3 regions of the Ruegeria sp. HU-ET01832 genome follow, and region 1 is predicted to be linked to each of the others. Evidence: riboswitches for the same ligand, from Rfam matches in the RefSeq annotation. Region 1 holds a riboswitch; each other region holds the start of a gene.
What was found. A riboswitch is a leader RNA that binds a small molecule or an ion and turns the genes downstream of it on or off. The one in region 1 is predicted to bind cobalamin.
Positions count from the first base shown of each region.

Region 2: linked by a shared signal. The riboswitch ahead of ABWV79_RS03520 (DUF1636 family protein) and the one ahead of ABWV79_RS11230 (DUF1636 family protein) in region 1 are both predicted to bind cobalamin.
Region 3: linked by a shared signal. The riboswitch ahead of ABWV79_RS03590 (CbtB domain-containing protein) and the one ahead of ABWV79_RS11230 (DUF1636 family protein) in region 1 are both predicted to bind cobalamin.

Region 1 is NZ_BAABWL010000003.1:274,848-285,050, reverse strand. It holds gene ABWV79_RS11265 (DUF3141 domain-containing protein) at 1-2,265, opposite strand, end outside; gene fabI (enoyl-ACP reductase FabI) at 2,277-3,077, opposite strand; gene glnT (type III glutamate--ammonia ligase) at 3,209-4,537, opposite strand; gene ABWV79_RS11250 (FMN-binding glutamate synthase family protein) at 4,609-5,937, opposite strand; gene ABWV79_RS11245 (GltB/FmdC/FwdC-like GXGXG domain-containing protein) at 5,949-6,632, opposite strand; gene ABWV79_RS11240 (class II glutamine amidotransferase) at 6,634-7,527, opposite strand; gene ABWV79_RS11235 (helix-turn-helix domain-containing protein) at 7,709-8,356, opposite strand; cobalamin riboswitch at 8,483-8,686, shown strand; gene ABWV79_RS11230 (DUF1636 family protein) at 8,789-9,145, shown strand; gene ABWV79_RS11225 (ABC transporter ATP-binding protein) at 9,145-9,948, shown strand; gene ABWV79_RS11220 (ABC transporter substrate-binding protein) at 9,945-10,203, shown strand, end outside.
Region 2 is NZ_BAABWL010000001.1:692,395-702,597, reverse strand. It holds gene cobN (cobaltochelatase subunit CobN) at 1-2,000, opposite strand, end outside; gene cobW (cobalamin biosynthesis protein CobW) at 2,004-3,059, opposite strand; gene ABWV79_RS03520 (DUF1636 family protein) at 3,061-3,435, opposite strand; cobalamin riboswitch at 3,521-3,729, opposite strand; gene ABWV79_RS03515 (NAD(P)-dependent oxidoreductase) at 3,841-4,833, shown strand; tRNA gene ABWV79_RS03510 (tRNA-Cys) at 5,612-5,685, opposite strand; gene ABWV79_RS03505 (protein-L-isoaspartate O-methyltransferase family protein) at 5,913-6,566, shown strand; gene ABWV79_RS03500 (TolC family outer membrane protein) at 6,663-8,081, shown strand; gene ABWV79_RS03495 (hypothetical protein) at 8,156-8,875, shown strand; gene ABWV79_RS03490 (cobyric acid synthase) at 8,879-10,203, opposite strand, start outside.
Region 3 is NZ_BAABWL010000001.1:710,264-720,466, forward strand. It holds gene ABWV79_RS03575 (cobyrinic acid a,c-diamide synthase CobB) at 1-1,243, shown strand, start outside; gene cobA (uroporphyrinogen-III C-methyltransferase) at 1,240-1,968, shown strand; gene cobF (precorrin-6A synthase (deacetylating)) at 1,961-2,704, shown strand; cobalamin riboswitch at 2,748-2,952, shown strand; gene ABWV79_RS03590 (CbtB domain-containing protein) at 2,989-3,159, shown strand; gene ABWV79_RS03595 (CbtA family protein) at 3,164-3,862, shown strand; gene ABWV79_RS03600 (hypothetical protein) at 3,928-4,422, shown strand; gene ABWV79_RS03605 (DUF1636 family protein) at 4,419-4,775, opposite strand; gene ABWV79_RS03610 (DUF302 domain-containing protein) at 4,903-5,361, shown strand; gene ABWV79_RS03615 (thiamine pyrophosphate-binding protein) at 5,440-7,059, shown strand; gene ABWV79_RS03620 (CaiB/BaiF CoA transferase family protein) at 7,046-8,230, shown strand; gene ABWV79_RS03625 (tetratricopeptide repeat protein) at 8,411-9,781, shown strand; gene ABWV79_RS03630 (OpgC family protein) at 9,813-10,203, shown strand, end outside.

The DNA.
Region 1 (10,203 bases):
ATCTCCAACAATCCTCTCGATCAGATCAACAGCTTTGCTGCGCTCTTCCTCGGCGGGTAATAGATCAGACAAGCTGTCGAGGGCGCCTTGTTCGTCAAACGTCGTTATGATCGTCTGTTCGTGCAAAAGGCGGCGACGTTGTTCAACCGTCAGGTCTTTGAACGGATCCTCATGTTTAAACACATGAGCCCAACGATCCAATATTTCCGAGCGAAAACTTTGATTGCTGTAGGCCAGCAGGATCAACATGCGGACAACAGCTTCGGCGACGCCCCCGTGTTTCATATGGGCCAAAGCGGCCTGCACTTCGGGAAGGGCCTTCAGTCCTTCAGGGTCTGGCAAGGTTCGATGGGCCGCATTTTTTCGCCCAAACCACGTCGCCACCGGGCCGCCCCACATTGAAAAGAACGCGGCTTCGTACCAGGCATCGCGCAGGTCCCGGCCCAAGTCCATCATCTGCTCGATCCAGTCCCCTGTCAGTTTCTCCAATTGCAAAAAGGGATTGTCCTGCGCAGCAACCAAGCGGTTTTCCTTGGCCAAGTCAGCGGCCATTTTCACGGGCAACATCGCAGGCTGAGCGGAAGACGCCAACGCACGTTGCTGCCGCAAAGGATGAAGATCTTGCAAAGCCTGACCGGTGGTCGGCGTAACCGCAGATTGCACGAAAGGGCGGCCAAAGGTTTCGTAGATATTTGCCTGAGTTTCCGACATATGCGCTACAGCAGCAAAACAGGTCTCGTCCTGCTGCCCGTCATCCAGCGCTGCCACATCTTTCAGTGTCCGCTCCAAAAAGCGGACTTCGAATTTCTTGTCGAGCCCCTCGCCCTCGACGTTTTCGATCTTCATCTCATAAAGCCCCGGCGCCATGGCTTCGACCGTTTCAAGGGTCGAGGCAAGCTCGGTATGCTCTTTCCGCGCGACTTTGGACGATACGAAAATACCCAGATGCCCGACTTCGTCGTGCAACATGTAAACGATCCGCTGACCGCGCAGGCGGATTTCTTCTTCGTCGGTATAGGTTGCGGCAATCCAGTTCAGCGCCTGTTGAGGCGGTGTGATATTGTCACCCTGGCTGGCGAAAACAAATATCGGGCCCTTCACTGCCTTGATGTCGATTGGCACACCGGGCTCCAGCTGCGCCGTGTTCTTGACCAAACGATTGCCCACAAACAGCTGCTCGACGATCCAGTGGATTTCGGCTTCGTTCAAAATGAAGTAACCACCCCACCAGCGTTCAAAGTCCAGAAACCGCTGGCGGCCGCCTTCGGGATCACGATAGAGATCAAAGTACTTTCCAAAGTAATTCCGGCTGGGGTTCAGCTGTTCGAAATTCATCACCAGATTGGCACCGTCAAACTTGCCAGCACCCAGATCGGACCAAAACATCGGCTGCCATGTGCCGCCCAGAACTCCAGCATTGTACCGCATCGGGTTTTCCCCGACTTCGCCTGACCAAGGGGCAATCGGCGCTCCGTTCAGCACAAGCGGGCCCGTCAAATCGGGGTTGCAGGACGCCATGATCAACGTGGCCCAACCGCCCTGACAGTTACCCATGACAACAGGTTGAGGACTGTTGGGATGGCGGGCGTTTACCGTTCTGACAAATCCAGCCTCGGCATGCATGACGTCGGCAAGGGTCTGGCCCGGCACCGGGTCACGACCAAAGCTGACAAAATAAACCGGGTGCCCCTTGGATAGCGCTACCCCGACCTGACTGTCGGTTTTAAATCCGCCTATACCACCACCGTGGCCCGCCCTTGGATCAATGATCACATACGGGCGTTTGGTGTTGTCGATTTTGAGACCTTCAGGCGGCACGATCTGCAACAGCTGATAGTTGCAAGGCCGCTTGAGCTGCGCGCCATCCACCACAACTTCGTAATCGTAAACCAATACGGGTGGGCACCCAGCAGCTTCGTGTTCAAGGAAAATATCGCCGCGCTCACGCAGCACATCCATTGTCAAAGCGACCCGCTGGCTTGCGTCCTTCAGGTAATCCGCCCAATCCTTCGCAATGAACGATGAGCCAGCAATTCGCGCAGACGCGTCTGCAAGGCCCTGAAGCAGGTTTCGCGTACGCTCGGAGTGATCCGTCGCGATTTTACTGGATTGCAACGCAGCTGACTTTGACAAAAAGTTCCATTTGACCTGCGATTGTTCCAGCGCATTTTCAACGGCACTATAGGTTCTGTCATTTGCGACGGCTGCATCGCGGGCCATATCGGACCCGAACTGCAGAGACTTGGAATGTGTATTCGGTATCATGAGGGCATCCTTTAACCGACGATACTGTATCCGCCGTCGATGGGATGGACCCCACCGGTGACGTTGAATGCTTCGCGACTGGCAAGAAAAGCGGCATAGGCACCGACATCCTCGATCGTCGCCAAATGGTGCGTGGGTGCTCGGGCGGCGGCATCTGACAGCAGGGCATCGAATTCAGCCAGCCCAGAGGCAGCCCGTGTTTGTAACGGGCCAGGCGACAATGCGTGAACCGAGATACCCTTTGGCCCCAGCTCCGCAGCAGAATATCGAACAGCAGCTTCAAGCGCCGCTTTGACCGGGCCCATGATACTGTAATTTTCAACGACCCGGCTGGCACCCAGAAACGAGACCGTCATGCAGGTGCCGCCACGATCCATCAATGGTTCTGACAGACGGATCATACGCAAAAAAGAATGGACCGAGATATCCATGGCCAATGCAAACCCCTCGGCCGAGCTGTCCACAACGCGACCATGCAAATCATCACGCGGAGCAAACGCGATCGAATGCACCAGTGTATCCAGCCGACCCCACCGCGCGCCAATCTCATCAAACAGCGCCTGCGTCTGGTCTGGTTTTCGGACATCCAGCGGCATAACGATTTTTGCCCCGACCTGATCCGCGAGGCCTCGCACATGCAGTTCGGCCTTGTCATTGAGATAGGTCAATGCGACCTCGGCCCCCTGCGCATGCAGGGCGCGGGCACAACCCCAGGCAATCGACTGATCATTGGCCACGCCAATAACCAGCGCTTTCGTTCCATCCAGGCGGAACATGGTGCCGATCCCCTCGTTTTTTCTGCGCTGCAGCATAGGCGATTCCACCCAAAACCACAAAGTTTACGCTACGGCATAGCGTCCAAAACCGCCCATGCCGCAGCGCCGCATAACAAGAGAATGTAACAACCGCACAAGAGTTGTGCTGAATATCGGCGGGTTGCCAATTAGATGTCTAAAGTGTGCTCTTTCTCCCAACGCGAGAAATGGCTGACGAAGGAATTCCATTCCTGATGCTTCATCTTCAGGTAGGCGCTGGAAAATTCGTGCCCCATCGCCGCCTTCAGCCCCGCGTCACTGTCATAGGCGCGCAGCGCGTCCAGCATGTTCAACGGCAGTTTCGGTGCGTCGGTCACGGTGTGACCCTCGGCATACATGTCGATATCATGACGCGGGCCGGGATCGGCTTTGGAGCGCAGCCCGGACAGCCCCGCCGCGATGATCACCGCTTGCAGCAAATAGGGGTTCGCAGCCCCGTCCGCCAAACGCAGCTCGAACCGGCCCGGACCGGGCACGCGCACCATATGGGTGCGGTTGTTGCCCGTCCACGTCACGGTATTGGGTGCCCAGGTCGCGCCCGACATGGTGCGCGGCGCGTTGATGCGTTTGTAGGAATTCACCGTAGGATTGGTGATCGCCGCCAGCGCGCTGGCATGTTTCATGATCCCGCCGAGGAAATGCTTGCCCTTCTCGCTCAGACCGACCTCGCCAGTCGGGCCGTCGCCGTCACCCGCGAATACGTTGGTCTTGGCATCAGCCCCCGGTGCATCCCAGACCGAGATATGGGCGTGGCAGCCATTACCTGTCAGCCCCTCGACCGGTTTGGGCATGAAGGTGGCGCGAAACCCGTGTTTCTCGGCCACGGATTTAGTCATGAACTTGAAGAACGAATGTTTGTCGGCGGTGCGCAGAACATCGTCAAACTCCCAGTTCATCTCGAACTGGCCATTAGCGTCCTCATGGTCGTTCTGATAGGGGCCCCAGCCCAGTTCCAGCATATAGTCGCAAATCTCGCGCACAACGTCATAGCGGCGCATCACCGCCTGCTGGTCATAGCAGGGTTTGGCGGCGGTATCGAACGGGTCGCTGATCTGTTCGCCATCGGGGGTCAACAGAAAGAACTCGGCCTCGACCCCGGTTTTGACATGCAGCCCTTCGGCGGCGGCCTCGTCGATCAGACGGCGCAGAACGTTGCGCGGGGCTTGGGCCACGTCTTCACCCTCCATCACACAGTCTGCTGCAACCCACGCAACTTCGGGCTTCCAAGGCAGCTGAATGACCGAGGACGGATCGGGCACCGCCAACATGTCTGGGTGCGCCGGGGTCATGTCCAGATAAGTGGCGAACCCGGCAAAGCCTGCGCCTTCGATCTGCATCTCGTCGATGGCTTGTGCGGGGACCAGTTTGGCCCGTTGTCCACCGAACAGATCGGTGAACGAGATCATGAAGTATTTGACGCCTTTTTCCTTGGCGAAAGCAGCCAGATCTGTCGTCATGGTCGGCTTTCCTTTCCCTGTTGAACCCAAAAGAAAAGGCGCGGCCCCGGTCAGGGTCGCGCCCGCTTGTCTCAGAACCCCGGCTTGCCCGGATACCACTCTGTCCCCGCCAGAGGCACGCGCGCCATGGCGGCAGCCTCCATCGTCAGGGCGCACAGGTCTTCGGGCTCCAGATTGTGCAGATCGTTGTGGCCGCAGGCGCGCGCGATGGTCTGCGCCTCAAGTGTCATGACCTTGAGGTAATTGCGCAGACGCCGCCCGGCCTCAACCGGGTCAAGGCGCGCCGCCAGCTCCGGGTCTTGCGTGGTGATGCCGGCCGGATCGCGGCCTTCATGCCAGTCGTCATAGGCCCCGGTTGTGGTGCCCAGCTTTTGATACTCGGCCTCCCATTTCGGATCATTGTCGCCCAAGGCGATCAAAGCCGCCGTGCCGATGGCCACCGCATCTGCACCCAGCGCCATTGCCTTGGCCACGTCAGCACCGTTGCGAATACCGCCCGAGATCACCAGTTGCACCTCGCGATGCACACCCAGATCTTGCAATGCCTGCACGGCGGGGCGGATACAGGCCAGCGTCGGGATACCCACATGTTCGATGAACACGTCCTGCGTGGCCGCAGTGCCGCCCTGCATCCCGTCCATCACCACCACATCAGCCCCGGCTTTCACCGCCAGCGCCGTGTCGTAATAGGGTCGCGTCGCGCCGACCTTCACGTAGATCGGCACCTTCCAGCCCGTGATTTCGCGCAGTTCGAGGATTTTGATCTCAAGGTCATCCGGGCCCGTCCAATCCGGGTGCCGACATGCCGAGCGCTGGTCGATCCCTTTGGGCAGGGTCCGCATCTCGGCCACGCGGTCGCTGATCTTTTGGCCTAGCAGCATCCCGCCGCCGCCGGGTTTGGCGCCCTGCCCCACCACGATCTCAATCGCATCGGCCTTGCGCAAATCGTCGGGGTTCATGCCATAGCGCGAAGGCAGATACTGATAGACCAGTTTCGAGGAATGACCGCGTTCCTCGGGTGTCATACCGCCGTCACCGGTGGTGGTCGACGTGCCCGCAGCGGACGCTCCGCGACCCAGCGCCTCTTTCGCGGGGCCGGACAACGCGCCGAAACTCATGCCTGCGATGGTGATCGGAATATCCAGCTGTATCGGGTTCTTGGCAAATCGCGTGCCCAGCGTGACTGAGGTGTCACAGCGTTCGCGATAGCCTTCCAGCGGATAGCGGCTGACCGAGGCCCCCAGAAACAGCAGATCGTCGAAATGCGGCACCTTGCGTTTCGCGCCGCCACCGCGAATGTCATAGATGCCCGTTGCCGCCGCCCGCCGGATTTCCGCGTTGACCGGGTTTGAAAACGTTTCAGACTGTATCGGCATCGTGCGTGGTGTGTGATCGTCCATAACGGTCTTCCTCAGTATTCTGCCGCGTTGTCGACATCGAAATTATACAGCTGGCGGGCCGAGCCATAGCGTTTGAACTCTTCGGGCTTGGCATCCGCGCCTGCGCGGTCCAGCAGGTCGGACAGTAGGGTCAGATGTTCGGGGCGCATCTCTTTTTCGATGCAATCCGCGCCCAGACTTTTGACCGAGCCGCGCACGAATAGCCGCGCCTCGTACAATGAGTCCCCCAGCGCGTCACCCGCATCGCCGCAGACCACCAGCGTCCCCGCCTGCGCCATGAAGGCGGACATATGGCCGATATTGCCATGCACCACGATGCTGATCCCCTTCATGGAAATTCCGCAGCGCGAGCTGGCATTGCCCTTGATCACCAACAACCCGCCATGGCCCGTGGCCCCGGCATATTGACTGGCGTCGCCTTCAACGATCACTGTGCCCGACATCATGTTCTCGGCCACGCCCGGCCCGACCGAGCCTTCGACCCGAACGGTCGCCTGCTGGTTCATCCCCGCACAGTAGTACCCGGTCGAGCCTTTGACCGTGACCTCAATCGGAGCGTCCAAACCAACAGCGATGGCGTGACTGCCCTTGGGGTTCTGAACCTGCCACTGGGTCTGGTTCGTCTCGGTGCTTTGGGCCTGAAGGGCGGCGTTCAGCCCGCGCAGGCCCTGTTCGGCAACATCATAGCTCTGCATTTTAGCGGCTCCAGAAATAGACGGTTGCGGGTTCGGGTTCCCAGACGCGGGCATCCTCGATCCCCGGCAGGTTGACCAAGGCGCGGTATTCGCTGCCAAAGGCCACGTACTGATCGGTCTCGGCCATCACCGCCGGTTTGCAGGCGATGGGGTCGCGAACCACGCCGAACCCATCCTTGGTGCCGACCACAAAGGTAAAGAACCCGTCGAGATCCTCAAGGCTGCTTTCCAGCGCCTCGCCCAAAGTGGCCCCATTTTGCATCCTCCACGTCAGATAGGCCGCGCCAACCTCGGTATCGTTCATGGATTCGATGCGCACGCCTTCACGCATCAGTTTGCGGCGCAGCGCATTGTGGTTGGACAGCGATCCGTTGTGCACCAAGCACTGATCCGCGCCGGTGTTGAACGGATGCGCCCCTTCTGTGGTGACGGCGGATTCAGTCGCCATGCGTGTATGGCCAATCCCGTGGCTGCCGGACATCGAGGTCAATTGGAATCGCTCCGCCACCTCTCGAGGCAATCCAACTTCTTTGTAAATTTCGATCGCATCGCCATCGGACATGATCCGTAGGCCAGGGCGCAATTCCCTCAGGGCCTGCCGCGCAGCGCTGACTTTGTCGTTGGCCACGCTCAGAACCGCATGAGTGTCATTGCGGCCCAAGCTGACGGGGCTGGTCAAGACGTCGGCCAAATCTTCGGCCAGAGTCTGAAAATCCGCATCCGGATTGTCGGATTGCACGGTGAGCTTTGCCTGATCTCCGACAGGTCCATAAATCGCGATCCCGGCGCTGTCCGGGCCGCGATCCGTCATTGTGATCAGCATATCTGTCAGCATCGCGCCCAATTGAGGCTCGAGCGTTTTGTCCTTCAAAAAAAGGCCGACAATTCCACACATGTGTCAGCTTCTCCTGTGTTGAGTTGGGCAGACGCTAACACCTGAACTTCAGATTATCAACAAAGGGAAATTAATATTCATAGGGGGAATATTTTCGGCTATCTATTTCCCCCGCATTCAAAAATCACGGAGAGCAACCCCGCAAAACCTCAGCAGCGGGTTATCAATCGCCGAATCGTGACTAACGCGTCTGCGGATATGAGATGATCGACAGGTAACGGGCTGGCAGTTTGCGCAGCACCTCGGGTCCATGCGGTGCGTCCGCATCAAAGAACAACGTATCACCCGGCTCCAGCAGATAGATTTGATCGCCGTGTCTGTAATCGACTTCGCCTTCAAGCATGTAGAGCATTTCAATCCCGTCATGCTGGAACGTCGGGAAAGTGTCGGACTCTTCCGTCAGCGTGATCAGATAGGGTTCGACCACAACACCGCTGGCATTAGACCCCATATGACCCAAAAGGCTGTATTGATGGCCTGCGCGTGTCCCGGCCCTCTCGGTTTCAATGCCTTCCCCTGCTTTGGTGTGGGTTGCGTTTCGGGTTTCTTCGTATCTGCGGAAAAATGCAGTAATCGGTGTGCTTAGGGCATTGGCCAACGATTGCAGCGTCGTCAATGAAGGCGATGTGTATCCGTTTTCGATTTTTGACAGCATACTGATGGATAACCCGGTCAGCCTCGACAATTCCGCAATTGTTACACCCTGCTGCAACCTCAACGCGCGGATTTCCCGACCGATCGCCGTTTCGAGATTCTTTTCACCGGGGTCCCTGACCTTGTGGGGATCCTGAGAAAACTGAGGTTTGGACCTATCGTTTGATGCTTTCACCAACCTATCCTTAACGTCTTTCGCTTCGTCGTTATCGCCTGCAATTTTCCTGAAAGGAAACATATTTTCAAAACTACATTCCTGCGCAACCTCCGGTGATTTGTGTTGACCGGCGATCTGATCTCGGGCAGTGACGCATTTGATGGTTCCCTGGGGCATGCTCCTGCGGTGAAAAGGGAATACGGTGAGGTTTAAGTGCCAAGTCCGTAACTGCCCCCGCAACTGTAGGCGGTGAGCGAAGCCAATATCCCACTGACATGAATAATGTCGGGAAGGGTGGCCAAGCCTCGACTCGCAAGTCAGGAGACCTGCCATCGCAACCGAAACCAACCCGGGGCGGGGCGTCCTGGAAGGAGGCTTGATGGTACCTCTTACGCCTTTATGCGCGACCGCGTTTCAGTACGGCCCCAGCGGCCGTGGAACAGGCGCTTGATGGTCGAGACCACTGATCATTTCGTTCTGATCTGCGCGACCTGTCAGGGTCTGGAGGCAGCGCAGCACATTGCGGATGCCTTGTGCCCTGAATTGCCTGCGGGTTTCGCAGTGCGCACAGTAGATTGTATGGCTGGATGCGATCACCCGGTCACTGTCGGATTTCAGGCCCTGGGAAAAGCCCAATACCTGTTTGGTGATATCGGCAGCGAGCAGGAGCTGAATGCTCTTGCCCAATTCGCCGCGCAATACCTGGGCAGCGCAACTGGTTGGACAAAGGCCACAGACAGGCCTGCGCCTCTGATAACTAAGACATTGGCGCGCATGCCGGCGTTGGCTGTTCGAGAAGCTCGATGATGAGCAGACCCTTCCTGCAGGCGCGTGGTGTAGCCTACTATTCTTTTCACGGTGACGTTCTGTTGCAGGACATCTCGTTCGATCTGGAAGAGGGGTCGGTTCTGGCCATTGCCGGTCCGAATGGCGCTGGCAAAACCACTCTGCTGAACTTACTATGTGGCGCTGAAGCTCTGTCTGAAGGCGACGTTCTGGTGCAAGAGCAGAGCTTGAAAACATTGTCAGCGACGGAGCGCGCCCGAAAAATTGCCGTCGTTAGTCAGCAGGAATATCCCGATGGGCGGTTGCATCTGCGTGACTATGTGGCACTTGGGCAAATTCCAATTCGCTCGGACCGCTCCTCTGAAGATCACGCAAACGACTTGACGCGAATTCTGGACCTGACCGGCCTTATGGAGCTTGCCGACAAGCGCATGGCAGTGTTGTCGGGTGGCGAACGTCAGCGCGCCCATATCGCGCGTGCGCTGGCGCAGAACCCTACTCTTCTGTTTTTGGACGAACCGACGAACCATTTGGATCCCGACGCCAAAGGGCGGATGCTGTCGCTGGTCGCTGGACTGGGGATAACCGTCATAATGATTGTCCATGACATTGTCATGATCCCCGAATTCGCCACCCATGTCGCATTAATGAAATCTACCCGGCTGACCGGCTTTGGCCCTGTTTCGGAGGTCCTGACGACTCAACATGTGCGCGACACGTTCGGCGTCGACTACTTGTTCTTTCAGCACGACGGTCGGATGATCCCTGCGCTGGACATACGAAAAACCACTGTTTCCCAACCCTCCAGGAGATTTCCAAAATGAAACATATCTTGTCCGTGGCTCTGGTTATGGCCATGGCGGGCGGTGTTGCTGCGCATGAAGTGACCGTAGACAATTGTGGTGAACCGCTGGTGTTTGAAACCCAGCCCGAACGGTTGGTCGTACATGACATGAACATGACCGACATGGCCTTTGCGCTGGATCTGCAAGACAAAATCGTCGGCCTCACGGGCATCACCGGCTGGTACAAAACCAGTCCTGAATTCGACACGCTACGTGGAGATATCCCCGAACTGG
Region 2 (10,203 bases), on a different contig from region 1:
TTGATGTCGCAGACGAAGCGGTCGATGCGAGTAATCGCCTCGGCGGTGCAGGTGGCCTGATCCAGACCCAGATCGCTCTCCAGCCCGATGGCCTGTGCCTCGTCGCGGATATCCTCTTGCAGGCGGTCGCGGCGTTTGGGGTCTAGACCATCGGCGTTCGAGAACTCATCCAGTAGGGATTCCAGCCGGACCATCCGGTCGGGCGTGCCGCTTTCTTTCAGCGCGGGCGGGATGTGCCCCAGCGTGACGGCTCCGATCCGACGCTTGGCTTGCGCGGCCTCGCCGGGATCATTGACGATGAAGGGGTAGATCACGGGCAGGTCGCGGATCAGCGCCTCGGGCCAGCATGTGTTGGACAGGGCGACGGATTTTCCGGGCAGCCATTCCAGCGTGCCATGGGCTCCGATATGGATCAGCGCGTCGGCGTGCAGGCTTTTGCGCAACCACAGGTAGAAGGCGACATAGCTGTGGCGCGGGGTGCGTGACAGGTCGTGATAGTCGTCATCGCGCAGCTCGGGCGTGCCGCGCTCGGGTTGCAGTGCGACCAGAGCTTTGCCCCGGCGCAGCGCGGTGAAGTGGAAGGCACCATCCGCGAAAGCGGGATCACTCTCGGGCGCACCCCAGACGGTTTGCAGGTCGATGCGTAGCTGTTCGGGTAGGTCGGCCAGCGCGGCCTGATAGTCGGCAAGGGGCCATGCAATCCGCGCGTCCAACAGCGCGTCAGAAATTGGCTCGGCGGGGGCGGTGTCATAGCCTTCGGCCTGTAGGTCGGACAGCATTGCCTCGGCCGAGGCCAGCGCGTCCAGACCGACCGCATGGGCCATCTGCCAGTCCTTGCCGGGATAGGTGGACAGAACCAGCGCGGGCACCTGATCGGATTTGGGTTTGCCTTGCAAGTTCAGCCAGCCGGTCACACGGTCAAGGATGGCCTCGATCCGTTCCTCCTCGGCCCGGTGGGCAAAGCGGGAATATTCCAGATGCTGGTCGCGCTTGCCCGGCTCCTTGAACGAGGCGATGCCTGCTGAAATCCGCCCGTCCACCTCGGGCAGCACCACATGCATGGCGAGGTCGGCGGGCGAGAGACCGCGTTCCGCTTCGGCCCAGGCTTTGCGGCGCGAGGTGGCTAGTGCGACTTGGAAAACGGGTACATTGGCGGCGTCCAAGGGCGAGGTGCCAGATGCGCCTTTACCCGAGAAGGAGGTGGCGTTGATGATCGCGGATGGGGCCAGAGATACGATGGTGTCGCGCAGCCAGTCGGCGGCGGTGGGAGCTTTCAGCGAGGGAGCGAATAGGCCTACGGCGTCCAACCCGCGTGCGCGCAGACTGCGGATTAGGGCGGCCACGGGGGCGGTGTCGGCGGATGTCAGATAAGCGCGGTAGAAGGTGACGAGGATGCGTTTCGCATCCCCGGAAAACGCCTGTTCTGCCGGGATCACACCGCGGTCCGGGCACCATGCGCCGCAGTCGGGCAAGGACTTGGCGCCCATCACCGGGCCCGCATACAGACCGGCTGCCAATGCCATCTGCGCCAAAGCGGCTTGTGCTGCAACCTCGCCACCGGTGTCGCAAAGATGCGCCAAGCGGCGCAGGGTGGAGACGGGCAGGGTCGAATAGTCATCCAGCCGCGTATCCTCGCGCCCGTCCGCCGGCAGCACGGCCACAGCAATCCCTTTGGTCTGCGCAAGCGATAGAACCTGCTGCAGTCCGTAGGACCAATAGGGCACCCCGCCGATCAGTCGGATCAGGATGCCCTTGGCGCCCTCCAACGTCTGCTCGACATAGGTATCCACCGAGAGGGGATGTTTCAGCGCCGTCAGATTGGCCAGCCGCAAGGTCGGCATCCGACCCTCGGGTCCGCCGCCACGATGCCAGCCTGCCGCGAAAGCACCAAGGTCGCTGTCCGAGAACGACAGCACCACCAAATCCGCCGGGCTCTGGCCCAGATCGGTTGGGGTTTCGGATTCCTCTAACCCGTGGCTTTCGCGGAAGACGACGTGCATGGTTTACTCGGCAGCCTCGGTGACGCCCACGAGGATGTCGCGAATTTCGGCCTCTTTGATGTCGTCATGCTCGGCAATCACCACCAGACGCGAACGGCGCTCTTCGCCGGGCTGCCACGGACGGTCGTACTGATGACGCACGCGCGCGCCCACAGCCTGAACCAGAAGGCGCATTGGCTTGCCCTGAACAGCGGCATAGCCTTTGACGCGCAGGATGTTCAGTTCTTTGGCAAGACGTTCGATTTTCGCTACCAGATCGGCCGGGTCGGTCTGTTCCGGCAGCTCGACGATGATGCTTTCGAAATCATCGTGCTCGTGATCATGGTGGCCATCGTGATGGCTGGGCCGCGCCTCCATGTCATCCTCAGCGGCAGCCTCAAGACCCAGCACGACGCGCACGTCCACAACGCCTTCGGCCACTTCGACGACCGGCAGAGGGCGCGGGGCCTCTGCGGCGATGATCTCTTTGGCTTTGGCGACACCTTCGGGGCCGGCCAGATCAGGCTTGGTCAGCAGGATGATGTCGGCGCAGGAGATCTGATCCTCGAACACCTCGGACAGAGGCGTTTCATGGTCGATGGAATCGTCGGCCATGCGCTGGGCATCCACTGCCTCGACATTCGGCGCGAACCGGCCGGCGGCGACCGCCTCGGCATCGGCCAGCGCGATCACGCCGTCCACGGTGATTTTCGACCGAATATCGGGCCAGTCGAACGCTTTCAGCAGCGGTTTCGGCAGCGCCAAACCAGATGTTTCGATCAGGATATGCTCGGGGCGCGGCTCCAGCGCCATCAGCGCCTCGATCGTGGGGATGAAATCATCGGCCACGGTGCAGCAAATGCAGCCGTTTGCCAGTTCCATGATGTTCTCTGCCGGGCAATCGGGGATGGCGCAGGATTTCAGGATATCGCCGTCCACGCCGACATCGCCAAACTCGTTGACCACAACGGCCAGACGCTTGCCCTGCGGGTTCTGCATCAGGTGTCGCACCAGCGTGGTCTTGCCCGAACCCAGAAAGCCGGTGATCACAGTAACGGGGAGTTTGTCCAAAGTGGACATGTCAGGCTCCAATCGGGGGAATGCGCGAGGCGCAGTTTTTGCGGAAATGTTCGGGGCGCTCGCGCCATTTGACCAGACCGTCTTCGGTGGCCAGATACTTGGTGGCACCGTCTACGATCACGTCGACATGATCGACTTCGTTCAGGTTCTCATAAACAAAGGTCCAGCGTTCCGGCCCGCCGCGCAGCACGATGGAACAGCCCTGATCGCAATTCGACAGGCATTCAACGGCCTTCAGCGCCACGCCCTCGGGCAGTTCAGCCTGTTCCAACGCCTTGTGCAGCAACGTGCCGGGGCGTTGGGCGTCATCTTCAATGGGTAGGCCGCGGCGGCAGGTGGTGCAAACCAGCAGCTCGACCGGAGCGGTTTCGGTCATGTCTCTCATCCCCCTAAATCCTCATCGTGGGGGACGGGGTTTCATGCGGGTCGTGCGTGACCCGGCACCGGAACACCCCGTCCGGTTTCAATCGCGGGTGCTGGCAGGTCTCCCGGCTTGCGGATTTCAGGGCGGTTGCCCTGTCGGATGACCCGCCTTCCCGGCCTTGCTGGCCAGTGGCTTGGGCACCCTCTCCGGTCACGGTCGCGGGGGCGGCTGCGTTTGACGGATGACCCGCTGACGCATTCCCTTTTCATCCATCTGCAGATGGACACCAACGGATCGGACATGCGGCACCGGGCAGGCCCTTGTCAAGCGAGTCGCAAACATCTTTCGCACCTCGGGTTAAAAGCGACCTGACAGCGTCGCTGGGCGGCATGACTTTGGGTGGGGCGGCATGCTGCCATGAACAAAACGGCGCCAAAAAGGGAGGTGTATCGCATGAAGGTGGGCTTTATCGGCTTGGGCAATGTGGGCGGCAAACTGTCAGGGTCTTTGCTGCGCAACGGGATCGAACTGACGGTACATGATTTGAACTCTGACCTCGTCGACGGTTTCGTGTCACAGGGGGCCAAGGCCGCCGAAAGCCCGGCCCAGCTGATGCGCGATTGCGACGCGGTTATTACCTGCCTGCCATCACCTGCCGCTTCGGACGCGGTGATGCAGGAGATGCTGCCTGAGGTCAGCCCCGGCAAAATCTGGATGGAGATGTCCACCACTGATGAAGCCGAAGTCAAGCGATTGGGCGCCCAGGTGATCGAACGTGGCGGCGCAGCGGTAGACTGTCCTGTGTCGGGTGGCTGTCATCGCGCCGCGACGGGCAATATCTCGATCTTCGCGGGCTGCGACCGGGCCACGTTCGAGCGCATACTGCCCTTTCTGACCACCATGGGCCGACGGGTTCTGCATACCGGTGACCTCGGGACTGCTTCGGTGTTGAAAGTGCTGACCAATTACCTCGCCACCGCCAACCTGATCACCTGCGCAGAAGCACTTGTGACCGCCAAAGCCGCCGGGATGGATCTGAACACCACATATGAGGCAATCAAGATCTCGTCTGGGACATCCTTCGTGCATGAAACCGAAAGCCAAGTCATTCTGAACGGCTCGCGGGACATTTCGTTCACGATGGATTTGGTGAAAAAGGACATTGGCCTGTTTCAGGATGTGGCGGACCGGGCGGGGGTGCCGCTCGAGATCAACCCGGTGATGATGCGCATCTTTGACGACGGCATCGCCCGTTATGGCGACCGAGAGTTGTCCCCTAATATTATCAAGCGGTTGGAAGAGGCCACCGGGCTGGATATCACAGCCCCCGGCTTCCCGTCCGAAATGGAAGACTACGAGCCGGAAGCGTCCGGATACGAGGTTATTCCGCAGGGACGTCGGGCCGAATGACGCAATTGCACTGCGCGAAAACGCTTTGACCAGCTTGGAAAAGAGGCGGCGAGTATTGGGCTCGCTGCCACTTTGTCAGGCCACTGAACTACCTGAACCAACGGGGCAAGAGTCAATTTGTGTGCGGATAGACCCAAGTATGGTGAATAGACAAACCCTAGGAAAACCTGTTCGAAGACTTCAAATACTAAGTGCCAATCATGTCGCAAGTTACGAGCTTGCATTCCCGCGAGCCGCCCGTTTTCCGTAGATCCGGTTCTGCCCGCTTCGTTCATGCCTATGCGTTCAGTAGGATTTCGCCTGCTTATTTCGCGACCACAAGGTCGTGCGAGCATGTACGCCAAGTTCCTTTTTTCTTCCAGTCGCACATCCAAAAACGCCTGTGTCCTGGTGAACATCAGCGTCCTTTGTCAGATCAAGGACCGTATTTGTGACTTTCGCTTGAAAGCGGTAAGCCTAACATCAACAGGCGCACGCCAACGCCGCGCAGCGTTGCCCTGAGTTCAATGGCGCCCTCGGCTAGCCAGATTGTCACTTATGGTTTTTTATCCATCCCGGAGGGCGTGGGCGTTGCATAGGGCAACCCAGTAGTATTCGCTGACTCAGCGATAGTCTTACAGATGTTCGCTTTCGTTTTATGGACCGAGGGATTGGCCACCGGAAGTAATAAACGCCATGTCTTGAGAGGGTTAGATAGGATGACAATTTCATTGTAGGTGTGTCCCACTTTGTGTCACACCCGAGCACCACAGGGCTAAGTCAATGATTTAGAGTAAAATGGAGGCGAGTACCGGAATCGAACCGGTGTACACGGATTTGCAATCCGCTGCGTCACCACTCCGCCAACTCGCCTTTTCAAGTAAAATCAAATACTTGTCGTGGTGTGACCGGCGTTTTAGCAGCTTTCGTCTGGGGCGTCCAGAGGGGTGGGCGCAAATTTCAGTCTGCTTATTTGTCACAGCAGTGCTCTTGTCCTGAATTATTGCCTGATATCGTAAGTTTGAAGGCACTGAGGCGTTGCCGGTTTCTTCTGGATATGGCACAAGCCACGCACACTAGGGAACAGAACGAGCGATCCAATGACAGATTTCGCAGCCCGTCGCCGTACGATGGTTGACACGCAAATCCGACCCTCTGACGTCACGAAATTTCCTATCATCGACGCGATGCTTACCGTCCGGCGCGAGAATTTCGTCCCGGATTCGCAGCGCGAGGCGGCTTATGTCGAGGAGCTGATCGACCTCGGGAACGGTCGCTGTATGCTTGAACCCAGAACTCTGGCTAAGATGCTGGACGTGTTGAATATTTCTAATGATGAAGCCGTGTTGGATATTGCTCCGGCCATGGGGTATTCGACAGCAATTGCAGCGCGAATGGCCGAATTGGTCGTGGCCGTGGAAGACGACGAAGACTTGGCAGCAGAGGCTCAGACCATACTTATGGATGCAGACGCCGACAATGCCATCGTCCATGTCGGACCGCTCGAGCAAGGCGCGACCGAGCATGGGCCATACGACGTGATCATGGTGCAAGGAGGGGTCGAGCAGATTCCGGACAAGCTGATTGATCAGTTGAAAGACCACGGTCGAATTGCGTGCGTGTTCATGGAAGGTGCACTGGGCACCGTTCGGATCGGTCATAAGTCGAATGGCCGTGTGACCTGGCGTCATGCGTTCAACGCCAATGCGCCGGTTTTGGCAGCATTTTCCACAGAAAGTGTATTTTCGCTATAATTCCGTGATAGTTTTTTCTGCCGCCTTGATTAGTTGAAAACAAACGCGCAAACTGTCGACAGGGCAGCGTAATTTTTGATTTGAGAGGATTTCGTGATGAGTTCCAAAGCGGGAGGTAAACTGGTCAAGGCGATGGCGCTGACGGCCGGAATTGCGCTTAGTGTTTTACCCGGGCGGTTCGCCTGGGCGGATAATCTGACGGATGCGTTCATCGGGGCATACAATACGAGCGGGTTGCTCGAGCAGAACCGGGCTTTGCTGCGTGCGGCTGACGAAGACGTTGCGATTGCGCTGGCAGCTTTGCGGCCGATCATCAACTGGACCGTGCAAATCAGTCAAGACTACACTCGCTCGACTGTTGATGACGTTGTGAACCGTCAGGAACCGACTAACTTCTTTACCGGCCTGACGTTGAGCCAATTGATCTATGATGGTGGTTTTTCGGTACTGGGCAAACAGTCTGCGCAAGAAATCGTTCTGTCCACGCGTCAAAATCTGATTGATATCGAACAAGCCGTTTTGTTCCGGGCTGTGAACGCTTATCTGGATGTAGTTCTTCAAGAAGAAACTGTCCAAATTCAGTTGAACGATGTCGAAGTCTCGGCCGAAGAACTGCGTGCGTCGCAGGACCGATTTGACGTTGGTGAAGTGACTCGTACTGACGTGGCGCTGTCCGAAGCACAGCTTGCTAGTGCACAGGCAGAACTGGCGGTCGCGCGCGGTAACCTCAGCACCGCGCAGGCCGAATATGTGAACGCTGTTGGTAATGCCCCCGGCGCTACGGCGGGTCAGCCCAATTTGCCGAGCCTTCCCAATTCAGAATCTGAGGCCATTGCTTTTGCGCAACGCAACCACCCGGCGATCTTGTCCTCGCAGCATGAAGTGCGCGCTTTTGATCTGCTGGTTCAGCAGCAAAGGGCCAATCTGGGTCCGAACGTGTCGCTTAACGCCGATGCGGGTATCACCGAAAGCTTTGACAATGATGATGACCTCGAAGATGCAAGGATCGCGTTGAACTTCAACCAACCTATTTACGCTGGCGGTGCGTTGGCCGCTCAGGTCCGCCGCGCTATGGCGACACGTGATGCAACCCGCGCCAACTTGCTAAACGTCCAAAAGGACATCACTCAGGGCGTTTCGGCATCTTACGCCAACTTTCAGGCTGCAGCGGCTAGCCTCCGGGCCTCGACAGAACAGGTTCGGGCCTCGCAAGTTGCCTTTGATGGTATCCGCGAAGAAGCAACATTGGGTGCTCGGACCACGCTGGACGTGCTTAATGCGCAGCAAGATCTGTTGGATGCGCAGTTGAACGAAGTTGCTTCGCGCACTGAACGGTCGCGGGCGGCATATCAGCTGCTGCAAGCGCAAGGCTTGCTTACCGCTGAACGCCTGGGTCTTGCGGTGCAGATTTATGATCCGACGCTTTATTACAATCTGGTGAAGAAAGCCCCAGCTCAGGTTAGCAGGCAGAGCAAGGATCTGGATCGCGTCCTCAAAGCATTGCGGCGTGATTAAACGCCGCGACTATCTGTTGTGAGGTTGAAAGTGTTTGGCTACACTCAATCCTGAGGAAAGAGTGGTATTCAAGAATGTCGGACAATGTCGCAAACGGGAATGTAGAGGACGTCCTGTCCTCTATTAAGCGGTTGGTAAGCGAAGAAGGCCGCAAAATCCCGGATATCATGCAATCCACTCGTGCGCGTAAGCCTGGCCGGTTGGTTCTGACCGATTCCTTACGAGTAAGCGAATCCCAAGGTGATAAGGAAACTCCGTCTGATACGGTGGTATCAGGCTATGCGGCCGAGGTCTCTGTGAAGCCCATGGTTCTGCGGGCGTCCGACTCAGTGAAAGAAAACGAGCCACGCATTGAAGAGCCAACAGAACGCGTAAACGATCCTGTTGAAAGCCTGAGCTCGAAGATCGAAGCGCTGGAGGCGGCGATCGCCAAGACAGAGGATCAGTGGGAACCCGACGGTGAAGGCCAAGATGCCTATGCTGGGACCTTGACTCAGTCGTTGAGTTGGCAGGCCGAGGCTGACGAAGACGAAGCAGACGCCGCTGACGCACCGCTCGTCTCGGAAACCAAAGCCACTTTCATCCGCGATCCGAAGGTGACGGCGAAGGCTGACCCGGTGCAAGACGTTAAAACGGAGCGCACACCGCTGGATGAAGACGCGCTCCGGGACTTGATCGCACAGGTGGTTCGCGAAGAACTGCAGGGCGTATTGGGTGAGCGGATCACGCGCAACGTTCGCAAACTGGTGCGGCGCGAAATCTACCGCGCGCTGGCTGAACACAAGCCCGACTAACGCTCATGCCCTACGGGGTGTTTCGGCCAGCGAAAGCAGTCGGTCCAAGTCCATGTTCTGTTCCAAATGATCGGCCAACGCGTTCAATGTCTTGTCGACACCGTCCTCATAGGACAGATCGGAAGTTACGCCTAGTTCCAACAAATACCGCGCGCGGAACGCATCCGATGCGAATATGCCGTGCAGGTAGCTGCCGCGGATGCGTCCGGTTGTATCAGTGGCACCTTCGGCGCGGCCTGCAACCTCGAGCCAGGCGCGCGCGCAATCGGGGCCATCCGTGCGACCCATGTGGATTTCGTATCCAGTTACCGGCTCGTGTCCCGGTAGGGCGCGCGCCGTTCGGAGTGTCACTTTTTTCTGTCCGACCATGACGGTCTCAACATTCAAAAGACCCAAACCTTCGACAGTACCGGGTCGCCCATCTACGCCCTCGGGGTCAGAGATGGTCTTGCCAAGCATCTGGTAGCCGCCGCACAGACCCAGCACATGCCCCCCGCGCCGCACATGGGCATAAAGGTCAACGTCCCAACCCTGTGCGCGGAAATAGGTCAAATCACCGATGGTGGATTTGCTGCCGGGCAAAAGCACGAGGTTTGCGTCACCGGGTAGGGGGCGACCAGCTGGAATGACCTCGACCGTGACGCCGGGCTCGGCAGACAGCGGGTCCAGATCGTCGAAGTTTGCCATGCGTTCTAGTTGCGGGACTACAACTTTGCATGCCCCACCGGTGTGAGAGCGGATGTCCATCATGTCTTCGGCGGGCAGCTTCCAGGCGTCTTGGAACCACGGCACGACGCCCAGGCATGGCCAGCCGGTACGTGCGGCGATGTCATCGCGCCCCTCGTCGAACAGGGACACATCGCCCTTGAAACGGTTCACTGCAAAGCCCTTGATCATCGTAAGGTCACCGGCATCCAGCACAGCCTGCGTGCCCACGATCTGCGCGATCACGCCGCCGCGGTGAATGTCGCCGACCAGCACTACGGGTACGCCTGCAGCGCAAGCAAATCCCATATTGGCAATATCACCCTTGCGCAGGTTGGTTTCAGCCGGACTGCCTGCGCCCTCGACCAGGACAAGGTCGGCATCACCGCACAAACGGTCAAAGCTTTCCAGCGCGGCGCTCAACAGCTTGGATTTGTCCTTGCGGTAGTCACCCGCCTTCATCGTGCCCGCCCTTTGACCCTGAACGATGATTTGAGCACCTGTATCGGTCTCGGGCTTCAGCAGGATCGGGTTCATGTCGGTGTGAGTTGGCCTGTTCGCAGCCCACGCCTGCAGCGCCTGCGCACGCCCGATCTCACCTCCGTTTTCGGTTACGGCTGCGT
Region 3 (10,203 bases), on a different contig from region 1:
GTTACGTGCGCTGGCCGAGGATGGTCTGACCGTTCAGCCTTTTAAAAGCGGACCGGATTATATCGACCCAGCCTTTCACCGGGCGGCGGCGGGGCGGGCCTCGTTCAATCTGGACAGCTGGGCCATGGGTGAGCCTTTGTTGGACGCGATTTCAGCGCAGGCCGAGGGCGCGGATATTGTGGTCACCGAGGGTTCGATGGGGTTGTTCGACGGCGTCGCCAAGCCCGGCGAACTGGGTCATGGGTCCAGTGCGGAAACCGCGTTACGGATGGGCTGGCCGGTGGTGCTGGTGCTGGATGTGGGCGGTCAGGCGCAATCGGCGGCGGCAACGGCTTTGGGGTTCAAGATGTATAACCCCGATCTGCCCTTTGCGGGCGTGATTCTGAACCGCTGCGCCAGCCCTCGGCATGAGCGGTTGACGCGGTTGGGAATGGAATGCGCGGGCCTGCCGGTTCTGGGCGTGCTGCCCCGTCGTGGAGACCTGACCCTGCCCGAGCGGCATCTGGGCCTGATCCAGGCGGTTGAACATCCCGATCTGGAAAGCGCAATTGTGGGCTATGCCGCGTTTCTGCGCGAACATGTCGATGTTGAGGCGATCAAGCGGGCGGCGTCCTCAGGCCCGAATGGGCCATCGTCCGCCGCGCTGCCGCGGCCACCGGCGCAACGGATCGCGCTGGCCCGCGATGCGGCGTTTTCGTTCACCTATCCGCATTTGCTGGAAGGCTGGCGGGCGGCTGGGGCCGAGGTGTTACCGTTCTCGCCATTGGCGAATGAAGCCCCGGCGGCGGATGCAGATCTGGTCTGGTTGCCGGGCGGATATCCCGAGTTGCATGCAGGCATTCTGGCCGCCGCATCCGTCTTTCAGGAAGGGTTGCGAAACCACGCGCAAACCAAGCCCGTGCATGGGGAGTGCGGGGGTTATATGGCGTTGGGACAGGCTCTGATCGATAAAGAGGGTGTCTCGCACCAGATGGCCGGGTTGTTGGGGCTGGTGACGTCCTATGAAAAGCGCAAGTTCAATCTGGGCTATCGCCGCGCCGAACTGCTGGCCCCGATGCCCGGCTTTGCCGTAGGCACAGGCCTGCGGGGGCATGAGTTCCACTATTCCTCGATCATCGAGCAACCTGACGCGCCTTTGGCCCGTGTGTTTGACGCAGAAGGGGCCGAAGGGCCGCAGACCGGATCGGTGCGTGGCAACGTGACCGGCACGTTCTTTCACCTGATCGCGGAGGCCTCAGTATGAGTGGGTTTGTCTCGTTCATTGGCTCAGGCCCCGGCGACCCGGAGCTGTTGACGCTGAAGGCTGTGGACCGGATGCAGAAGGCGGATGCGGTGCTGTTTGATGACCTCAGCAGCGGGCCGATCCTGACCCATGCGCGCGACGATGCCGATCTGGTGGGCGTGGGCAAACGGGCGGGGCGCCCCTCGCCCAAGCAGGACCATGTCAGCCGGTTGCTGGTGGATTACGCCCTGACCGGGCAGCGGGTCGTGCGGTTGAAATCCGGCGATGGCGGCATGTTCGGGCGTCTGGAAGAAGAACTGGTGGCCCTGCGCGCGGCTGGAATCGAATACGAGATCGTACCCGGCATCCCCTCGGCCGTGGCGGCAGCGGCGGCGGCGGGCATCCCGCTGACCCGCAGGCTGACCGCGCGGCGGGTGCAATTTGTCACTGGTCATGATGTCAGCGGCAAACTGCCCAAGGACCTGAACCTGGCCGCTTTGGCCGACCCGGACGCGACCACGGTGGTCTTTATGGGTAAGCGCACCTTCCCCCTGCTGGTTGAGACGCTGCACGCCCATGGCCTGCCGCTGGAGACGCCAGCACTAATGGCCGAATCCGTCTCGACCCCCGAACAAAAGCTGCATCGCAGTACTGTAGGCGTGCTGTCCGAAAAACTGGCGGACGAGATAGGCACCGCCCCGGCGCTGATCCTTTATGGCCCGCTGGCAGAGTTTGACGATGTTTGACCTGACCTTGATCGGCATTGGCACCGGGAACCCTGACCACGTGACCTTTCAGGGCGCGCAGGCGATCCGCTCGGCGGACCTGATCCTGATCCCCCGCAAGGGCGAGAACAAAGCCGATCTGGCCGGACTGCGCGAAAAGATCATCGCGCAGGTGACCGACACACCGCCGCAGATCGCCTATTTCGACATCCCCAAGCGCCGCTCGGAAGACGGGTATCTGCGCGGGGTGGACGAATGGCACGACGCGATTGCGCTGCGCTGGCGCGAGGCGATTACCGCCCATCCCGGCGCACAGCACGTGGCGCTGCTGATCTGGGGCGATCCGTCGCTATACGACAGCTCACTGCGAATCGCGGCGCGGTTGGACCCTCAACCGACGACGCGGGTGATCCCTGGCATCACAGCGCTACAGGCGTTGACGGCGGCCCACGCGATTCCGATCAACGATCTGGGTGCCCCCTACATCGTGACCACGGGGCGGCGGATTCGCGACGAAGGGTGGCCGGACGGTGCATCAAACGTGGCGGTCATGTTGGATGGTGAGTGCTCGTTCCAACATCTTCAGATGGCAGATTATGACATCTGGTGGGGGGCTTATGTGGGCATGACTGAAGAAATCTTGATCAACGGCACTCTGATCGATGTTGCACAGTCGATTCTGGACACCCGAGCGACTGCGCGCGCTGATCATGGGTGGATCATGGATATTTATCTTCTCAAAAAGCGCGTGATCTGACCTAAAACGTCGCAAATGGCGATTGCGCGACAGCAGATGTAACGGCTAAATGAACCTGTCTGGTCCTGTCGGCAATACCGGCAAGCTAAGAGGGAATGTGGTGAGACCGCGCGCGATCGAATCCACAGCCGCCCCCGCGACTGTAAGCGGTGAGCCCTGTTCAACCAGCCACTCCTGAGTTTCAGGGGGAAGGCGAACAGAGGCATCGACCCGCGAGCCAGGAGACCTGCCAGGCACGAATGAAAACACCAACCGTCGGGTGCGACGGTAAAGGAGAACTAAAAATGGCAACTCAAGCAACAACCGCATCGACCTCACGCGTTGGTATCCTGCCGGTTATGTTCGCTGTGGTTCTGGGCCTTGGCGTCATCACGCTGACCGGCCACGTTCAGGCCGCGGCCCTGCATGACGCAGCCCACGATGTGCGCCACGCGACCGGCTTCCCCTGCCACTAAACCCATGTTTAGCCGTATCCTGACCAGCGCGTTGTTCGCTGGTGCTGCAGCGGGGCTGATTGCCGCCTTGCTGCAGTTGGTCTTTGTGCAACCTGTGTTGCTGCACGCGGAACTGTATGAATCAGGCGAATTGGTCCATTTCGGCGGTGACGTCGTAAGTGCTCACCCCGAGCTGCCGGGAATGTTCTCGGACCTGTTCCGCGATGCGCTGAGCGTCATTTTCACGATGCTTATCTATACAGGTTATGCGCTGATGATGATTGCGCTGATGTCCGTGGCTGAGGGCAACGGCCACAAGATTGACGGGCGCACCGGCGTTTTGTGGGGGCTTGCGGGGTTCATTGCCGTACACCTCGCACCCGGATTCTCGCTCGCGCCAGAAGTGCCCGGCGTGGCAGCAGCCGATGTCGCTGCGCGTCAAATCTGGTGGTTTGCGACCGTCGCCGCAGCAGGTGTTGCCATGTGGCTGATTGCTTTTGGCGGCACCCTGATCAGCTATGTGATCGCAGCCGCCCTGCTGTTGGCCCCACATCTGATCGGCGCGCCCGAGCCGGACGTGTTCACCGGCCCCGTTCCGACTGAGATCGGCGCGCTGTTTGCCGCACGCGCCTTTGGCATCGGACTGGTAGCCTGGGTTTTGGTCGGGGCATTCGCCGGATACTTCTGGCGACATGAAAGCCAGCGTGCCGAAGCTGCGGCCTGACCAACACGCCTATAAACACGCCGAGACCAGCTCGGCGTGTTTCTACTACCATCAAGGAACATAAAATGGCACGCTCACTTGCCCTGTTTGCAATCGGCATAGTTTTTGGCAGTGGTGCAGGATTTGTAATTGCGGCTGCAAATGGCGTCACTTTCGACGGCCATGACCATGGCGATCCTGCACATCACAGTCCATCTCACGCCGAGGCAGCCGCACACGATCATTCGACTGCCATCAACCTGCCTGCTGGCGCTGATGCTCCGGGGCTTGAGATCGCTCTTACGCCCGATCCTATGGCGGGCTGGAACCTGCATGTCATGCCGCAGAACTTTCGGTTCTCACCACAAAATGCCTCAAAGACCGATGTCGACGGCGAGGGGCATGCACATGTCTACGTAAATGGAGAGAAACTGGCCCGGCTGTACGGTAACTGGATGCATATCGGCCATCTGCCGCAGGGCGAGGTCGAAGTCTCGGTCTCTCTGAACGCAAACGGCCACAGCCCGCTGATGGTCGACAACATCCCCGTCAGCGCGGCGGTCACACTACAGGTCGACTAAAGCGCCGGGATACGCGCCCGCAAGCACATTCGGAGCCTCCCGCAAGGCCGGGCGTCTTCGATCCAGCCTTTGGGGCTTTCCAGATAGGTCCGGCAGGTCGCCACGATATCATCGGCGTCCGAAGCGACATCGACCCCTGAAAACACATATGACGCCCCGCCATCGGCCTGCAGCGCGATGGCCACGGGTTCAGAGCATCCGCTGAAACAGGCGTGCTGATCGACCGAAACCCTTCCCTCAATCCCCGCGCGAGTCAGAGCGAATTCGACAGCTTTGACCTCAGCCCCGCAATCGCGGGAACCGGCACAGGACGAACATATCAACAGGCGCATCTGATCCAATTCGGACCTCATCGGGTGGCATTTGCCTGTTTCTGGGGGTTTCCGGCCACAGGCGCAATCGGGAAAACGCACAAGATTGTGAATGCGCCCTGTACCGCTTTCTGGCATCACAGTCTCAACCCCGTAACAGGAGGCCCCGATGAAAGCCCTTTGGACTGCGATAACCCTGTTAGCGACCCCTGCTTTGGCAGACGAGCTCCGTTCGGGCTGGGCCAGCTACGCAACCGACAAGACTTATGACGCGTTGGTTGCCGACACCAAGGATGCCATCAAGGCCAATGGTCTGATCGTGGTCACGCAGGCAGGCCCGACCAAGGCCGCTGCATCGCGCGGGATCACCATCCCCGGCAATCGGGTTATCGGCGCCTTCAATAACGACTACGCCGTGCGCGTGCTGGAAACCTCGGTGAACGCGATGATCGAGGCGCCGATCCGCTTTTATGTCACCGAGAATGAGGACGGCACCGCCACCCTGTCTTACAAGACTCCCAGTTTTGTCTTCGCGCCCTACGTTTCTGAGGGCGGAGCCCCCTTACGTGAGATCGCCGAGGAACTAGATGGCAAGTTTCAAGCTGTCGCTGAAACAGCAGTCAAATAGTCACACTGGCGTGATCCGCCTTGCGTCTGGGGCCGTCCTCCGCAATCTGCTGTGAAACAGTTTTTCGGAGCATGACTTATGCAAGACCTCTCGCCCCGCGCAGCGGACCTTCTGGCCCAACGTTTGTACGAGGCCGGATGTCGCCACGCCTTTGGAATGCCCGGTGGTGAGGTTCTGACCCTTGTCGATGCGCTGGAACAGGCCGGAATCACCTTTCATCTGACCAAGCATGAAAACGCCGCCGGTTTCATGGCCGAGGCCGTGCATCACCGCGATGGCGCGCCTGCCATTCTGGTCGCCACCCTTGGCCCCGGTGCGATGAACGGGATCAACGTGGTCGCCAATGCCTTGCAAGACCGGGTGCCGATGATCGTGCTGACCGGCTGCGTCGATGCGGATGAGGCGCTGACCTATACCCATCAGGTGATGGATCACGCGCAGGTCTATCGCTCGATCACCAAAGGGACGTTTACACTGACCGCCAAAGGCGCAGACATTATTGCCGATAAGGCGGTTACGTTGGCCAATCAGCCGCGCCCCGGTCCCGTGCATATCGACGTGCCGATCTCGGTCGCGGATACCCGCGTGTCGGGCGTGAAACCGCGCCGCCGCGCCAAGATTGCCTCTGTATCCCCTGCGGGCGACTGCGTCGAGAAAGCCCGCCGTTGGGTTTCGCAGGCCGAACGGCCCATCGCAATTGTCGGGCTGGATGTTCTCTATGACGACTCGCGCAACGTGGTGCAGGCATTTCTGGAGCATTTCGACATCCCCTTCGTGACGACATACAAGGCCAAGGGCGTAGTCCCCGAGGATCACCCTCTGTGCCTAGGTGGCGCGGGCCTTTCCCCGCTGGCTGACAAACATCTGGTTCCGCTGGTCGAAAAGGCCGATTTGGTGCTGTGTCTGGGCTATGACCCGATCGAAATGCGCCCCGGCTGGCGTGAGATCTGGGACCCAGCGGAAAAGCGCGTGATCGACGTCTCGGCTGTGCCCAATGACCATTACATGCATCAGGCGGGGCTGAATTTGGTGGCACATACCGGCGAGACGCTGGAGGCCATCGCCAAAGGCACCCCGTCGCGCAAGACATGGCTGGGTGGCGAACCCGCGCAAGTCAAAGCCGCTTTGGCGCAGACGTTTCCCACGGATGACGACTGGGGGCCCGCGGCGGTGATCGCCGAAACCCGCGCTGCCCTGCCCGCCAACACGCTGGCGACCGCCGACAGCGGCGCGCATCGTATTTTGCTGAGCCAGATGTGGGACTGCTCCGAGGAACGCGGGCTGATCCAATCCTCGGCCCTGTGTACCATGGGCTGTGCCGTGCCGATGGCGATTGGCCTGAAACTGGCCGAACCCGACCGCCCAGTGATCAGCTTCTCGGGTGACGCCGGGTTCCTGATGGTCGCCGGAGAGCTGTCGACCGCCGCCGAGATGGGCGGCAACCCAATCTTTCTGGTTTTTGTCGATGCCAGCCTTGCGCTGATCGAGCTGAAACAGCGCCAGCGCCAGATGGGCAACACAGGCGTGGATTTCGACCGCCACGACTTTGCCGCCATGGGCCGCGCGTTCGGCGGTAACGGCCACACGGTGCGCAACCGCGAAGAACTGCGCGCGGCGCTGGATGCGGCGGTCAAGGCCGACGGCTTTACCGTCATCGCCGCCGAGATCGACCGTGGAGGCTATGATGGCCGGATCTGAGGGGCCGCTGAAGGGCATCAAGGTTCTGGACCTGTCCCGCATTCTGGCAGGACCGACCTGCACGCAATTGCTGGGCGATCTGGGCGCAAACGTGATCAAGATCGAAAACCCAGCAACCGGCGGCGATGATACGCGGCAATGGGGCCCTCCGTATGTGACTGACGCTGATGGCAATGCATCTGATCTGAGCGCCTACTTCATGTCGGCCAACCGTAACAAGAAATCAGTGGCAATCGACATCACAACAGCCGAGGGTCAGGCGGAAATCCGACGTCTCGCCTCGCATGCCGATATCCTGATCGAGAATTTCAAACCCGGCGGGTTGGCGAAGTACGGGCTGGACTATGCAACCCTGTCCCAGGAATTTCCCAGCCTCGTTTATTGCTCGATCTCAGGCTACGGACAGGACGGACCAAACGCGTCGAAGCCCGGATATGACCTGATGGCACAGGGTTACGGCGGGATCATGTCTCTGACCGGTGATCCCGAGGGCGCGCCCATGAAAGTAGGCGTTGGCATCGCTGACGTGATGTGCGGCATGTACGCGACCGTCGGCATTCTGGCGGCGCTACGCCACCGGGATCAAACGGGCGAGGGCCAGCAGATCGACCTTGCGCTGGTTGACGCGCAAATTGCATGGCTGATCAATGAGGGCGTAAATTATCTGACTTCGGGCAATGTCCCTCAACGGCGCGGAAACGGGCACCCAAATATCGTGCCCTATGACGTCTATCAGACGGCAGACGGGCACGTGATCCTGGCCGTTGGCAACGACAGCCAGTTCAGACGGTTCTGTGACTTCGTCGGACAGCCTGACCTGGCGGACGATCCCCGTTTTGCGACCAACCCATCACGTCTGGAACATCGTGATGCGCTGGATGCAATTCTGCGCCCAGCCGTGCAAAACTATGACACTGAAACCGTCATTACCGAGCTTGAGAGTCGCAAAGTGCCTGTGGGCCCGGTGCAGACGTTGGATCAGGTTTTTGCCACCGATCAGGTCGCCGCAAGGCAGATGCAGATCGCCATGCAAGCCGACCCGGCACAGGTAAATCTGATCGGAAATCCACTGAAACTGTCCAAAACGCCTGTAACATATCGCAGTGCTCCACCGACCTTTGGCGCGGATACTCAGGCCGTTTTGAACGCCGAAAACCCGTTTGAAGATTGAAACACAATGCCTAATTCGGCGGCATGTTGCTGAAACATGCCGTTGAATCGGCGGTTTTTTTCACGTTTTGCACACACAGCATTTCACCAATTCGAGAGGTCGGTCGATACTGATACGACCCCGCTAGAGTCTCTGATAAGTCGAATAATGTACTAATTCTCAACGGATCGGACCACGAGCATGAAACAAGACGTTTTCGGACAGATGAACACCCTGAGCCATTCGGCAAGCGCCGAGGCATGGGATGGCGTGCTGCTTGGGTTCATGGCGCATGCGGCGGTGACGCCTCAGCATCTGGGAAAAGTCTTGGAGCTCGAGCCGGATTTTGCCCTGGGCCATGCGATCAAAGGTCTGTTCATGGTTCTGCTGGGCCGCCGCGAGATGATGCCAGTCGCCGTCGATGCTCTGGCCGCTGCCAATGCCGCGATGGAGCGTCAACCGGTAACCGCACGCGAACGCCTTTATGTACAAGCGCTGGAGCTGTATCTGTCCGATCTGCCCTCGCAAGCCGTTCAGAAGTTCGAGGAAATCCTGCGCGCCCATCCGCAAGACTCGCTGGCGATGAAGCTTAGCCATGCCACCCGCTTTGTTCTGGGCGACGCCGAAGGCATGCGTCGCTCGATCGAACGTGTGGTGCCGGCGTATGAGCCTGATCACGCGGGCCGTGGATATCTGTTGGGCTGCCATTCTTTCGCGCTGGAAGAAACCGGCGCCTATGAGAAGGCCGAGATTGCAGGCCGTCAGGCGCTGTGGATGGTGTCAGATGACGCATGGGGCCTGCACGCGGTGGCCCACGTGCATGAAATGACCGGAAACGCACAGCTGGGTCTGGATTGGCTGGCCGGGCGCGAGGACGCTTGGGCGCATTGTAACAACTTCCGCTATCACGTCTGGTGGCACAAGGCGCTGATGCACCTGGATCTGGGCCAGGTCGATCAGGTGATGGAGTTGTATGACAACTACATCCGTCAGGACAAAACCGACGATTACCGCGATATCTCGAACGCGACCTCGTTGTTGTCCCGTCTGGAACTTGAGGGCGTAAACGTCGGCAATCGCTGGGAAGAACTGGCTGACCTAAGCGCCAATCGCACCGAAGACGGCTGCCTGATCTTTGCCGACCTGCACTATTTGCTGGCTCTGACTGGCGATAACCGGGACGAAGCAACCGGAAAGATGCTGAAACGCATCCAGAAAGACGCCCAACGCAATCAGGGCGACACCCCGATCCGCATGTCCGATCCGGGCATCGCGGCGGCCAAGGGTTTGGAAGCCTTTGGTGACGGCCTATATGGTCAAGCCTTTGATTTCCTGACCACTGCACGTGACGGAATGCAGATGGCAGGTGGCAGTCACGCGCAACGTGATGTATTCGAGCGCATCACAATTGATTCCGGCCTGCGCGCCGGGCGTCTGGATGCGGTCGAGCGCATCCTGGATGATCGCCGCGCAAAACGGGCCGGTGGCGAGGACAATTACGCCCTTGCGCGCCGCGCATTGATCGACGCGGCACGCGATGATCGGGATGCACAAAGCGTTCCGGCTGAATAACAAAAAAAGACCAAAGAAGGACAGAACACGTATGGCGACAGCATCGCCCGCTTCTGATTTTGCGCCTGTGGCGGCCCAAGCAGCCGCCCCTGCCCGCGTGCGCGACCCGCGGCTGGATTTCTATCGCGGCATCGCGATGTTCATCATCTTGATCGCCCATATCCCGAACGACCCTTGGGCCAGATGGATTCCGGCGCGGTTCGGTTATTCGGATGCAACCGAGATTTTCGTGTTCTGCTCGGGCATGGCCTCGGCAATCGCGTTCGGCGGGGCTTTTGCCCGCAAGGGTTGGTGGATGGGGACGGCTCGCGTGGCGTTCCGCATCTGGCAGGTCTACTGGGCGCATATCTGCCTGTTCTTCTTTGTGGCCATGTCGATGGCGGCGCTGGACCAGACAGGTTTCTTCGAGAAAACATATGTTT